4 regions of the Pantoea sp. Ep11b genome follow, and region 1 is predicted to be linked to each of the others. Evidence: predicted binding sites of a transcription regulator. Region 1 holds the regulator's gene; each other region holds the start of a gene.
What was found. The regulator PhoB, encoded in region 1, activates phosphate uptake and scavenging genes when phosphate is short. The targets are predictions, from matches to a motif close to CTGTCATAAAACTGNCNNAT.
Positions count from the first base shown of each region.

Region 1 (3,228 bases):
ATGTCGAGCCGCGCGTTGTGGTGGCTCAGCGCATGTTTCACAATCGCCAGCCCCAGCCCGCTGCCGCCGGTGGCCCGGGAGCGCGCTTTATCGACGCGATAGAAACGCTCGGTCAGCCGCGGAATATGCTCTGCCGCAATACCCGGCCCGTTATCGCACACCCGCAGGGTCGCGCCCTGTTTGCTGCGCAGCCAGCTGATATCGATCCGCGTGCCCGCAGGCGTGTGATTGACGGCGTTGTAAACCAGATTGGAGATGGCGCTGCGCAACTGCTCGTCGTTGCCGAACACCTTAAGATGGGGATCGGTGTGGAAATGGATCTCGTGGCGGCCACCGCTCAGCGTCGCCGCCTCATGCTGCAGCAGTTTCAGCATCACCGGTACGTCCACCTTCTCTTTCAGATCGATGGCCGGCGCGGCCTCAATGCGCGACAGCGTCAGCAGTTGCTTAACCAGACTGTCCATCCGCCGCGTCTGCTCTGACATGGTGTGCAGCGCTTTACTGCGCGAAGGTTCACTCATCACCGCGTCGTTCATCATCTCCAGATAACCCTGCAGCACCGTGAGTGGTGTGCGCAGCTCATGGCTGACGTTGGCAAAGAAGTTGCGGCGCGCGCCCTCCAGCTGGTGCATCTGCGTGACATCACGCGCCACCAGCAGCCACTGCCCTTCGCTGTAGGGCATCACGCGAAACTCCATGTGCAGTTTGTTGTTGAGCACCAGCGTCAGCGGCTTGTCAAAATCGCGCTGACGGAGATAGCGGGAAAACTCAGGATAACGCAGGAGATTGAGGATATTCTGGCCATTATCTTCCGGCCACCGCAGGCCAAGATGCTGCTGCGCCAGCCCGTTGCACCAGAAAATCGTTCCCTCTTCCGTCGTCAGGATCACCGCATCCGGCAGCGACTCCGCCCCGCTGCGGAAACGCTTGATCAGATTACCCAGTTCGCGCCGCCGCCGCCGGTTTCGCAGCTGCATCTGATAGAGGCCATAAAACAGCGGTTCCCAGCTGGCACGCCCGGCGGGCGGCGTCATGGTGCGGTCAAGCCACAGCCAGTGCGACAGCCGCATCAGATTGTGAAAGTGCCACAACAGCACCGCCAGTACGCTCAGCAGCAGCCACCAGGCCAGGCCGCCGGTCAGCAGGCCCAGCAGCAGCCCCGGCAGGCAGGCCAGCAGCAGTTCTGCAAGTAATCTCTTCCAGGAGAGGCGTTCCAGCACGGTAAAAGCTCCGTTTAGTAGCGGGCAGAGAAACGATACCCTGTTCCACGAACGGTTTGTACCATGCGATCGTGGCCGGAGAGTTCCAGCGCTTTACGCAAACGGCGAATGTGGACATCAACCGTACGATCTTCCACATAGACATTGGTGCCCCAGACGTGGTTGAGCAGCTGTTCGCGGCTGTAAACCCGTTCCGGGTGGGTCATAAAGAAGTGCAGCAGTTTATATTCGGTAGGGCCCATTTCCAGCGGCGTGGTTTCGGACATCACGCGATGTGAGGAGGGATCCAGACTCAGCCCCTGCATCTCAATCACCTCTTCCACGGCCATCGGCGAAATACGCCGCATCACCGCCTTGATCCGCGCCATCAGCTCTTTCGGCGAAAAGGGCTTGGTGATGTAATCATCGGCGCCGACTTCCAGCCCGCGCACCCGATCTTCCTCTTCACCGCGCGCGGTGAGCATCATCACCGGAATATCGCGCGTCATCGCTTCGCGTTTCAGGTGTTTGATAAACTGAATGCCGCTGCCGCCGGGTAACATCCAGTCCAGTAAAATCAGGTCGGGCCAGGGTTCAATCAGCTTGCCCACGGCGCTGTCATAATCTTCCGCCTCAATCGGCTGATAGTCGTTCTGCTCCAGAACAAAACACAACATTTCGCGGATGGGGGCTTCATCCTCCACAACCAGAATGCGCTTAGCCATTATTACTCCTGCAGATTATGACGGCTGTCACTGAGATTCGCGGCGCCATTATGCGTCAGATTTGTGACACTTTTATGAAAAACATAACCTGCCTGTAACCTCGTGGGTAATCATTTATGACAGGGCCACGACATTTTTTTGCTTTGGCCGCAGAGCCCGTATAATCGCCGGGCGAATCATAACGGCAGGGACTCATCATGCGCATTATTCACACTGCGGACTGGCATCTGGGGCAGTTCTTCTACAACAAAAGCCGGGCGGCGGAACATCAGGCGTTTCTCGACTGGCTGCTGCTCCAGATAGAACAGCATCAGGTGGATGCGCTGATTATCGCGGGCGATCTCTTCGACACCGGGACGCCGCCCAGCTATGCCCGCGAGATGTTTAACCGCTTTGTAGTCGCACTGCAGCCGACGGGCTGCCAGCTGGTCGTGCTGGCGGGCAACCACGACTCCGTTGCCACGCTGAATGAGTCGCGTGAACTGCTCGCCTGTCTCAATACCCGGGTGATCGCCACGCCGCAGGAGAATGACGACGTGCTGCTGCTCAGGACCCGCCAGGGCGAGCCGGGCGCACTGCTCTGCGCCATTCCCTATCTGCGTCCGCGCGATATCCTGCGCAGCCGGGCGGGCCAGTCGGGACGTGACAAGCAGACCTCGCTGCTGGAGGCGATCGCCGATCACTATCAGCAGCGTTTCGCCGCCGCGCAGGCGCTGGGCCATGCGCTGCCGATCATCGCGACCGGCCATCTCACCACCGTCGGCGTCAGCCAGAGCGATTCGGTGCGCGACATCTATATCGGCACGCTGGACGCCTTCCCCGCCAGCGCCTTCCCGGCGGCTGACTATATCGCGCTGGGCCATATCCATCGCGCTCAGCGCGTTGCGGGCAGCGAGCATATCCGCTACAGCGGCTCGCCGATTCCACTGAGTTTTGACGAGCTGGGCAGCGAAAAAAGCGTTTTTCTGCTCGAGCTGGCGGCCAGTGGTCTGCAATCCGTCACGCCACTGGTGGTGCCGCAGACGCAGCCGATGCGGATGCTGAAAGGATCGCTGGCGCAGATCGCCGAGCAGCTCAACGCCTTCAGCGCAGTTCAGCAGGCGAAGCCCACCTGGCTCGACATCGAAGTCACCACCCAGGAGTACCTCAGTGACCTGCAGCGGCAGGTCGAGAGCCTGACCGCCGCGCTGCCGGTGGAGGTCCTGCTGCTTCGCCGCAGCCGTGAACAGCGGCAGCAGAGCCTGGCGCGGCTCGACAATGAAACCCTGAATGAGCTGAAGGTGGAGGAGGTTTTCGCCCGCCGC
Region 1 is NZ_CP160631.1:1,294,116-1,297,343, reverse strand. Features, by position in the region: gene phoR (phosphate regulon sensor histidine kinase PhoR) at 1-1,220, opposite strand, end outside; gene phoB (phosphate response regulator transcription factor PhoB) at 1,235-1,924, opposite strand; gene sbcD (exonuclease subunit SbcD) at 2,122-3,228, shown strand, end outside.

Region 2 (3,228 bases), 880 kb from region 1:
TGGCGAAAAGCCATGTAGTCAGGAAAACATCATTATGTGTGGAATTGTTGGTGCAGTAGCACAGCGCGATATCGCAGAGATTCTGCTGGAAGGTCTGCGTCGTCTTGAGTATCGCGGATATGATTCGGCCGGGCTGGCCGTGGTCGATCGTCAGGGGCACGTGACGCGCCTGCGTCGTTTGGGAAAAGTGCAGAAACTGGCGGAAGCGGCCGAACAGCAGCCGCTGATTGGGGGCACCGGTATCGCGCATACGCGCTGGGCCACCCACGGTGAGCCGTCTGAGGCGAACGCGCATCCGCACGTCTCAGAGCACATCATCATCGTGCATAACGGCATCATTGAGAACCATGAGCCGCTGCGCGCAGAGCTGATCGCACGCGGCTACGTCTTTGCCTCCGAAACCGACACCGAAGTGGTGGCGCATCTGATCCACTGGGAGCAGAAGCAGGGCGGTTCGCTGCGCGAAGTAGTATTGCGTGTGATCCCGCAGCTGCGCGGTGCCTACGGTATGGTGATCATGGACAGCCGCGATCCGTCACTGCTGGTGGCCGCCCGTTCAGGCAGTCCGCTGGTTATCGGCCGTGGCGTTGGCGAAAACTTTATCGCCTCGGATCAGCTGGCCCTGCTGCCGGTCACCCGCCGGTTCATCTATCTGGAAGAGGGCGACATCGCGGAGATCAGCCGTCGTGATGTCACCATCGTCGATCGTGACGGCAGCATCGTGACGCGCGCGGAGATCGAATCGAACCTGCAGTATGACGCCGGTGACAAGGGCATCTACCGTCACTATATGCAGAAAGAGATCTACGAACAGCCGATGGCGCTGAAAAGCACCCTGAGCGGCCGGTTCAGCCACGGGCAGGTTGACCTCAGCGAACTGGGCGCGGGCGCAGAGGCGCTGCTGAGCCAGGTCGAGCATATCCAGATTATCGCCTGCGGCACCTCCTACAACTCCGGCATGGTGTCCCGCTACTGGTTTGAGTCGCTGGCAAACATTCCCTGCGATGTTGAGATCGCCTCGGAGTTCCGCTACCGCAAATCCGCGGTGCGCAGGAACAGCCTGCTGATTACCCTGTCGCAGTCCGGTGAAACGGCCGATACGCTGGCGGCGCTGCGCCTCTCGAAAGAGCTGGGCTACCTGGGGTCGCTGGCGGTCTGCAACGTGGCCGGTTCATCCCTGGTGCGGGAATCGGACCTGGCGCTGATGACCAAAGCGGGCACCGAAATCGGCGTTGCCTCCACCAAAGCCTTTACCACTCAGCTCGCGGTGCTGCTGATGCTGGTGGCCAAACTGGGCCGTCTGAAAGGGATGTCTGCCGACACCGAGCATGAGATCGTGCATGCGCTGCAGGCGTTGCCGAGCCGCATCGAGCAGATGCTGGCGCAGGATAAGCTGATCGAAAATCTGGCCGAAGGCTTCTCCGACAAGCATCATGCGCTGTTCCTGGGCCGTGGCGATCAATATCCGATCGCGATGGAAGGGGCGCTGAAGCTCAAGGAGATCTCCTACATTCATGCGGAAGCCTATGCGGCCGGCGAGCTGAAACATGGCCCGCTGGCGCTGATCGATGCCGATATGCCGGTGATCGTGGTGGCGCCTAACAATGAACTGCTGGAGAAGCTCAAGTCCAACATCGAAGAGGTGCGCGCGCGTGGCGGCCTGCTCTACGTCTTTGCCGACCAGGATGCAGGCTTCAGCGACAGCGACGGAATGAAGATTATCCCGCTGCCGCACGTCGAAGAGGTGATAGCACCGATCTTCTACACCGTGCCGCTGCAGTTGCTCTCCTATCACGTCGCCCTGATCAAAGGCACCGACGTCGATCAGCCACGTAACCTGGCGAAATCCGTTACCGTGGAATAAAAAAAGTGGGCCCCGTCGCGGGCCCGCTTCATTTCAGCGCACTGTCATATAACTGTCACATTTCGTACATTTCACTGTCATCAAACTGTCCTATTTTCCCTCCTGCAGCAATCACTGACTCTTACTAAAACGGCCCCGAGCCTGACTTTTCTCCCCTGGAGGGAACATGACACTGATGCGTAGCACCGTAGCCCGACTCCTCGCCACCACTTTCGCTGTAAGCGCGGTATCTGCTTTTGCGGCAACCGATCTCACCGGCGCAGGCGGGACGTTCCCGGCGCCGGTTTATGCCAAGTGGGCAGCAGAATATCAGCAAGCCACCGGTAGCAAGATTAACTACCAGGGTATCGGTTCATCTGGCGGCGTGAAGCAGATCATCGCCAAAACCGTGGATTTCGGTGCGTCCGATGCGCCGATGAAAGAGGAAGACCTGCAGAAAAACGGCCTGTTCCAGTTCCCGACCGTGATCGGTGGCGTGGTGCTGGCGGTGAACCTGCCAGGGATCAAGTCAGGTCAGCTGACGCTGGATGGCAAAACCGTGGGTGACATCTACCTCGGCACCATCAAAAAGTGGAACGACCCGGCGATCGCTAAACTCAACCCGGGCGTGAAACTGCCGGAAACCAACATCAACGTGGTACGCCGCGCTGACGGTTCAGGCACCTCTTTCGTCTTCACCAGCTATCTGGCGAAAGTGAACGAAGAGTGGAACAGCAAAATTGGTAAAGGCAACACCGTTAACTGGCCGGTGGGTCTGGGTGGTAAGGGCAATGACGGCGTCGCTGCCTTTGTTCAGCGTCTGCCGGGCTCAATCGGCTATGTGGAATACGCCTACGCCAAACAGAATAACCTGACCTACACCAAACTGGTGGATGCCGATGGCAAAGCGGTCGCGCCGAGCGAAACCAGCTTCAGCAATGCGGCGAAAGGCGCAGACTGGAGCAAATCGTTCGCCCAGGATCTGACCTTCCAGAAGGGGGCGGATGCCTGGCCGATCTCCTCAACCACGTTCATCCTGATCTACAAAGACCAGGCGAATGCGGCCAAGGGTGCAGAAGTGCTGAAGTTCTTTGACTGGGCGTTCAAAAGCGGCAGTAAAACGGCCACCGCGCTGGATTACGCTGCGCTGCCGGATAGCGTGACCGAACAGATTCGCGCGGCCTGGAAAGCCAACATCAAAGACAGCTCTGGTAAGGCGCTTTATCAGTAATGGACCGATCCTGACCGGACACTGCGCCGGTCAGACCCAACGGGCGGCGTGATGCCGCCCTGATAACTTCTGAAGACCGAGACTTTTATGGCTGCAACGAAGCCGGCATTCAAAGCCCCAGGCAAACAGGGTGACAGAATTTTTGGCGCGCTGG
Region 2 is NZ_CP160631.1:415,409-418,636, forward strand. Features, by position in the region: gene glmS (glutamine--fructose-6-phosphate transaminase (isomerizing)) at 35-1,864, shown strand; gene pstS (phosphate ABC transporter substrate-binding protein PstS) at 2,031-3,074, shown strand; gene pstC (phosphate ABC transporter permease PstC) at 3,162-3,228, shown strand, end outside.
Region 2: a site for PhoB is predicted at 1,906-1,925, ahead of pstS (phosphate ABC transporter substrate-binding protein PstS). Genes of this name have one in related genera too.

Region 3 (3,228 bases), 1.2 Mb from region 1:
CGACTGTTTACCGGTCCAGACGCTTTCCAGCTCCTCGTCGATCACGGTACGGATCTGCGGCATATTGCCCAGACGCATGCCTTTCGTGAACGGCAGCGGCGGCTTATTCATCATCTGACGAGTGGCGATATCCGCGCCCGGATTTTTGTCGTAGAAGCCCTGCTGCTTTGTCAGCTCGTAGGCGGCGGTGGTGATCGGCAGATAACCGGTTTTCTGGTGCCACTCAGCGGCGATTTCCGGCTTAGCCAGAAACTGCATGAATTCGGCCACGCCTTTGTAGGTTGCCGCGTCCTTACCTTTCATCACCCACAGGCTGGCACCGCCGATCAGGGCGTTCTGTGGTGCCTCCGGCACGGTGTCGTCATATGGCATCATGCCCACGCCGAAGTTGAATTTTGCGTAGTGGCGGATATCCGCCAGCGATCCCGATGAGGCGGTTGTGATGCCGCAGTCACCGTTGTAGAACTTGGCGGTGGACTCATCCTTACGGCCAAAGTAGGTGAAGTCCCCTTTTTTGTTCATCGCTTCCAGCAGTCCGATGTGGCGAACCTGCACCGGCTTGTTGAACTCCAGAACCGCGTCCAGCCCGTCAAATCCGTTGTTTTTCGTCGCCACCGGCAGGGCATGCCAGGCACTGAAGTTTTCAATCTGGATCCAGCCCTGCCAGCCGCTGGCGTAGCCGCAGCTCATGCCCGACTTGCGCAGTGCGGCGGCATCCGTCGCCAGCTCCTGCCAGGTTTTCGGCGGCTGATCCGGGTTCAGGCCCGCTTTTTTAAAGGCGTCTTTGTTGTAGTAGAGCACCGGCGTCGAGCTGTTGAACGGCTGAGAGATCAGCTGACCTTTGCTGTCGCTGTAGTATCCCGCCACCGTGGGCACGAACTGCTTCTCGTCAAAGGGGATGCCCGCCTCTTTAAAGACCTGATGCACCGGCACGATCGCCTGGGAGGCCATCATGGTCGCCGTGCCGACTTCATAGACCTGCAGCACCGCAGGCGCTTTACCGCTGCGCACTGCCGCAATCCCGGCGGCAAGGCTCTGCTCGTAGTTACCTTTGTAGGTCGGAACAATTTTGTAATCGGGATGGGTCTGATTAAAACGCTGTGCCAGCGAATCGACTTCTTTGCCTAACTCGCCTTCCATGGAGTGCCAGAAAGGGATCTCAGTGGCGGCAAGCGCCTGGCCGCTGATCGCCAGACCGAGCAGCGCGCTCATCAGGCTACGACGAAAGGTAACGACGGACATAAAGTTTTCCTGTGCAGGTAAATACGCGTGAAATCACGGATTTCTGGTTCGCGAAGTAACATGACACGGAAAAATGACGGATTAATAACGGAGAGATGACAGCCGGATGACAGGCACAGAAGAGGAAAAGGCAGCGCGGTTAACGCAGGGTGAGAAGGATGATAACCCTGGCTGGGGTGCGGTCAGACTGAGTATGCACAGCGAACGGGGTCAGAGCGGAAAGACGCTAAATCCGTCATCCATGACATGCTGAGCCCGCGCGATTACGCACCTCATTCCTGAAATGCGCCCGTATACGGCCCGGCGCGTTGCGTTGTTCAAAACGCTCCCGGCGTTGTTGTCCATAGCGCGGGACGCTTTCCTCTTCTGCCCCTGTTCCCTGCGTCTTAAGCTTATTTGCTGCGGCCAGATTCGCCTGATTTGAGTTTGTCAGCCGCCTGAGCTGCTCTGCCCCCCCACGCCGACACCCGGAGCCGTGAACGGACAGCGCAGCCACCGGAACCTACACGTCGTACGTAAGGATGGCGAGCGCTGCCCAGCCGGAACCTGGCCAGCAGGCCAGGCCGTGCCCCATCAGGCGCCTAAGTAAGCGCTGCGGACGGCTTCGTTAGAGAGGAGTGCTGCGCCTGTGTCTTCGAGCACCACATGGCCGTTCTCCAGCACATAGCCCCGATCCGCCAGCTTCAGCGCCTGATTGGCGTTCTGCTCGACCAGGAAAATGGTCATCCCTTCGCTGCGCAGCTGCTCAATGGTGTCGAAAATCTGCTGAATAATGATCGGTGCCAGCCCCAGCGAGGGCTCATCCAGCAGCAGCAGGCGCGGCTGACTCATCAGCGCACGGCCAATCGCCAGCATCTGCTGCTCACCGCCCGACATCGTTCCGGCGCGCTGGATTTTACGCTCCTCAAGCCGTGGAAAGAGTTCGTAAACGCGCCGGATGCGTGTCAGATACGCCTGGCGGCTGGCAAAAAAGCCCCCCATCGCCAGGTTCTCTTCCACCGTCATACGTGAAAAGACCCGTCGTCCTTCCGGCACGATGGCAATCGCTTCCCGCATAATGCGCGACGTCTGCCAGTCGGTAATGGCTTTGCCATCAAAGGTGATGGTGCCCTGGGTCGCGCGGGGTTCGCCGCACAGCGTGCCCAGCAGCGTGGTTTTCCCGGCGCCGTTGGCCCCGATCAGGGTGACGATCTCCCCCTGGTTGATGTAGAGGCTGACGTTATGCAGCGCCTGAATCTTGCCATAGTGCGCGCTGACGTTTTCAATGGTTAACATCGTATTTGCCATCTCAGGCCTCTCCTAAATAGGCACGAATGACATCCGGATTGTTACGAATCTCCTCCGGCGTTCCGTTAGCCAGTGGCGTTCCCTGATTCACCACATAAATACGGTCAGAAATTCCCATGACCAGCTTCATATCATGTTCAATCAGCAGCACGGAAACCTTGTGTTCGCCCCGCAGCTCCGCGATCAGCGCATCCAGCTCATGCGTCTCTTTAGGGTTCAGGCCCGCAGCCGGTTCATCCAGCATCAGGATCTCCGGGCGCGTCACCATGCAGCGTGCGATCTCCAGCCGGCGCTGCTGACCATAGGCCAGGTTGCCCGCCTGACGGTTTGCCAGATCGAGCAGGCCGACCCGCTCCAGCCAGGTTGCGGCACGGTCCAGCGCCTCGCTCTCACTGCGGCGAAACGCCGGGGTTTTCAGCAGGCCGGAAAACACGCCGCTTTTGAGATGCTGATGCTGCGCGACCAGCAGGTTCTCAATCACCGTCATCTCACGGAACAGACGCACATGCTGGAAGGTCCGCACGATGCCCATCCGCGCGATCTTCTGGCCCGGCAGACCTTCCAGATGCTGTTCGCGCAGTTTAATGCTGCCGCCGGTGGGCTTGTAGAAGCCGGTCAGGCAGTTAAACACGGTGGTTTTACCGGCACCGTTCGGCCCGATCAGCGAGACGATCTCCTGTGGACGCAGCTCCAGCGCCA
Region 3 is NZ_CP160631.1:140,970-144,197, forward strand. Features, by position in the region: gene ugpB (sn-glycerol-3-phosphate ABC transporter substrate-binding protein UgpB) at 1-1,242, opposite strand, end outside; gene livF (high-affinity branched-chain amino acid ABC transporter ATP-binding protein LivF) at 1,816-2,529, opposite strand; gene livG (high-affinity branched-chain amino acid ABC transporter ATP-binding protein LivG) at 2,531-3,228, opposite strand, start outside.
Region 3: a site for PhoB is predicted at 1,336-1,355, ahead of ugpB (sn-glycerol-3-phosphate ABC transporter substrate-binding protein UgpB). Genes of this name have one in related genera too.

Region 4 (3,228 bases), 1.6 Mb from region 1:
ACCTTGCACCACCTCCTGTCTGAACGACTTAGTAAAGCAGACGGGCGCGGATGGTGCCCGGAATGGCCTTCATCAGCTGCAGGGCTTTATCCGCCACTTCTGGCTCCGCATCAATATCGATCACCACATAGCCCATAAATGGCGAGGTCTGCAGATACTGCGCGGCAATGTTGATGCCCTGCTCCGCAAAAATCTGGTTGATGGCCGTCAGCACACCCGGACGGTTCTCATGGATATGCAGCAGACGGCTGGCGCTGATACCGTGGATCGGCAGCGACACCTCCGGGAAATTCACCGCTGACAGGGTTGATCCGTTGTCGGAGTATTTCGCCAGCTTGCCCGCCACTTCAATCCCGATGTTCTCCTGCGCTTCTTCCGTTGAGCCGCCAATGTGCGGCGTCAGGATTACGTTATCGAACTCGCTCAGCGGAGAGATGAAAGGATCGCTGTTGGTGGCCGGCTCGACCGGGAAGACGTCGATAGCAGCGCCACCCACCTGCTTGCTGGCCAGCGCGTCGCACAGCGCCGGAATATCGACTACGGTACCGCGTGAGGCGTTAATCAGCAGCGCACCAGGCTTCATCTGTGCCAGCTGCTCTGCACCAATCATATCCTGCGTGGAGAGGGTTTCCGGTACGTGCAGGCTGACAACATCGCTCATGTTAAGCAGATCGGCCAGATGACGAACCTGGGTGGCGTTACCCAGCGGCAGCTTGTTTTCAATGTCGTAGAAGAAGACGTGCATCCCCAGGCTTTCCGCCAGCACGCCCAGCTGCATACCGATGTGACCGTAACCGATGATACCCAGCTTCTTGCCGCGCGCTTCAAACGACCCTTTGGCATTCTTGTTCCAGATGCCACGGTGAGCTTTCGCATTCGCTTCCGGGATGCCACGCAGCATCAGCAGCATCTCACCAATCACCAGTTCCGCTACTGAGCGGGTATTGGAGAACGGCGCGTTGAACACGGGGATCCCGCGGCTGGCCGCAGCGTCCAGGTCCACCTGGTTGGTCCCGATACAGAAACAGCCCACGGCAACCAGCTTTTCAGCCGCGGCAAAAATCTCTTCAGTGAGCTGGGAGCGGGAACGGATACCAATGAAATGCGCATCGCGGATCGATGCTTTTAATGCGTCAGAGTCCAGTGCGCCCTTGTGGAATTCGATGTTGGTGTAGCCTGCTGCCCGCAGGTTATCCAGCGCACTCTGATGGACACCTTCCACCAGCAGGAACTTAATCTTATCTTTTTCCAGTGATACCTTTGCCATTTCCCGATCCTATTCAGCGTTCAATGAGGACTACCATAAGCCAGCCTTCTGTCAAAATATCAAAAAAATCGCGTCCGGCAATACAAACGATTGCCCGAAGGCCAGCACGGCAACGGCTGACGGCAGCACATTGCCGGACAAAATCATGAGGTGGGCGTGGAAGAGAGAACGAACCCGCTGCCGATGACAGTTATGTGACATAAGTCACCAAATTTCATCCTGGCGAGAAAAGATGATTTGCAGGCAGAAATAACCGGCGCCGGAGTGACGCCGGCCAGATCATCTTTTGATGGTTTTCACCCCATCCGGCCCGCCGATCAGCGCGATATCGGCACCGCGCGCGGCAAACAGGCCAACGGTAACCACGCCTGGCAGGGCATTGATAGTTTTTTCCAGTTCGATCGGGTCGAGGATACGCAGATTATGCACGTCGAGAATAATGTTGCCGTTGTCGGTAACCACGTTCTGACGATACTCCGGCAGGCCCCCCATTTTCACCAGTTCACGCGCCACGTAGCTGCGCGCCATCGGGATCACCTCAACCGGCAGCGGAAAACGGCCCAGGATATCCACCTCTTTGGAGGCGTCCGCAATGCAGATAAAGGTCTGCGCCACCGCGGCCACGATTTTCTCCCGCGTCAGCGCCGCCCCGCCGCCTTTGATCATCTGCATCCGGGGATTGATCTCATCCGCGCCATCGACATAGATCGACAGCTGGTCAACCTCGTTCAGATCGAACACCTGAATGCCCAGGCTTTTCAGCTTCTGGGTCGAGGCATCGGAGCTGGAGACGGCACCGTCAATCTGATGTCTGACCGTGGCAAGCGCATCGATAAAGTGGGACGCGGTCGATCCGGTACCGACACCAACAATAGTGCCTGGCTGCACGTACTCAAGTGCAGCCCAGCCAACGGCTTTTTTCAGTTCATCCTGGGTCATGGTATGTTTAAAACCTGTGCGACAACGAAGTGCGCGTAGTATAAAACAAGGCTTGCTGAAAATGCGCGGCTGACCGACGTGGATTTATCGGTTTGGAAGCCAGCCCACAAAAACAAGTGAGCCATCACCGGTGACACTTCTGTGGCATAGTGACGTCCACCCTGAAGGAGAGAAAACAAAAATGAAACGCCCGGATTATCGAACGCTTCAGGCGCTGGATTCAGTGATCCGCGAACGCGGATTTGAGCGTGCTGCACAGAAATTGTGCATCACTCAGTCGGCGGTGTCGCAGCGCATCAAGCAGCTGGAGAACCTGTTTGGTCAGCCGCTGCTGGTGCGCACGGTGCCACCGCGGCCCACCGAACAGGGTCAGAAACTACTGGCATTACTGCATCAGGTGGAACTGCTGGAAGAGGAGTGGCTGGGCGATGAGAACAGTGGCACCACGCCGCTGCTGCTGTCGCTGGCGGTCAACGCCGACAGTCTGGCAACCTGGCTGTTGCCTGCGCTGAAGGATGTGCTGGCAGACTCGCCAGTGCGCCTTAACCTGCAGGTTGAAGATGAGACCCGCACGCAGGAGCGCCTGCGTCGCGGTGAAGTCGTCGGTGCGGTCAGTATCCAGCCGCAGCCTCTGCCCAGTTGCCTGGTGGATCAGCTCGGCGCGCTCGACTACCTGTTCGTGGCGTCGCGTGACTTTGCCGATCGCTTCTTCCCCAACGGCGTCACACGCTCGGCCCTGCTGAAAGCGCCTGCGGTGGCGTTTGATCATCTTGACGATATGCATCAGGCCTTTCTGCAGCAGAACTTTGACCTGTCACCCGGCAGCGTGCCCTGCCACATCGTGAACTCCTCGGAGGCTTTTGTGCAGATGGCACGCCAGGGCTCGACCTGCTGTATGATCCCGCATCTGCAGATTGAGCGTGAGCTGGCGAGCGGTGAGTTGATCGATCTGACGCCGGGCCTCTATCAGCGCCGGATGCTCTACTGGCATCGGTTTGCGCCAGAAAGCCGGTTAATGCGCC
Region 4 is NZ_CP160631.1:3,609,521-3,612,748, forward strand. Features, by position in the region: gene serA (phosphoglycerate dehydrogenase) at 29-1,267, opposite strand; gene rpiA (ribose-5-phosphate isomerase RpiA) at 1,547-2,206, opposite strand; gene AB1748_RS16950 (LysR family transcriptional regulator ArgP) at 2,388-3,228, shown strand, end outside.
Region 4: a site for PhoB is predicted at 1,449-1,468, ahead of serA (phosphoglycerate dehydrogenase). Genes of this name have one in related genera too.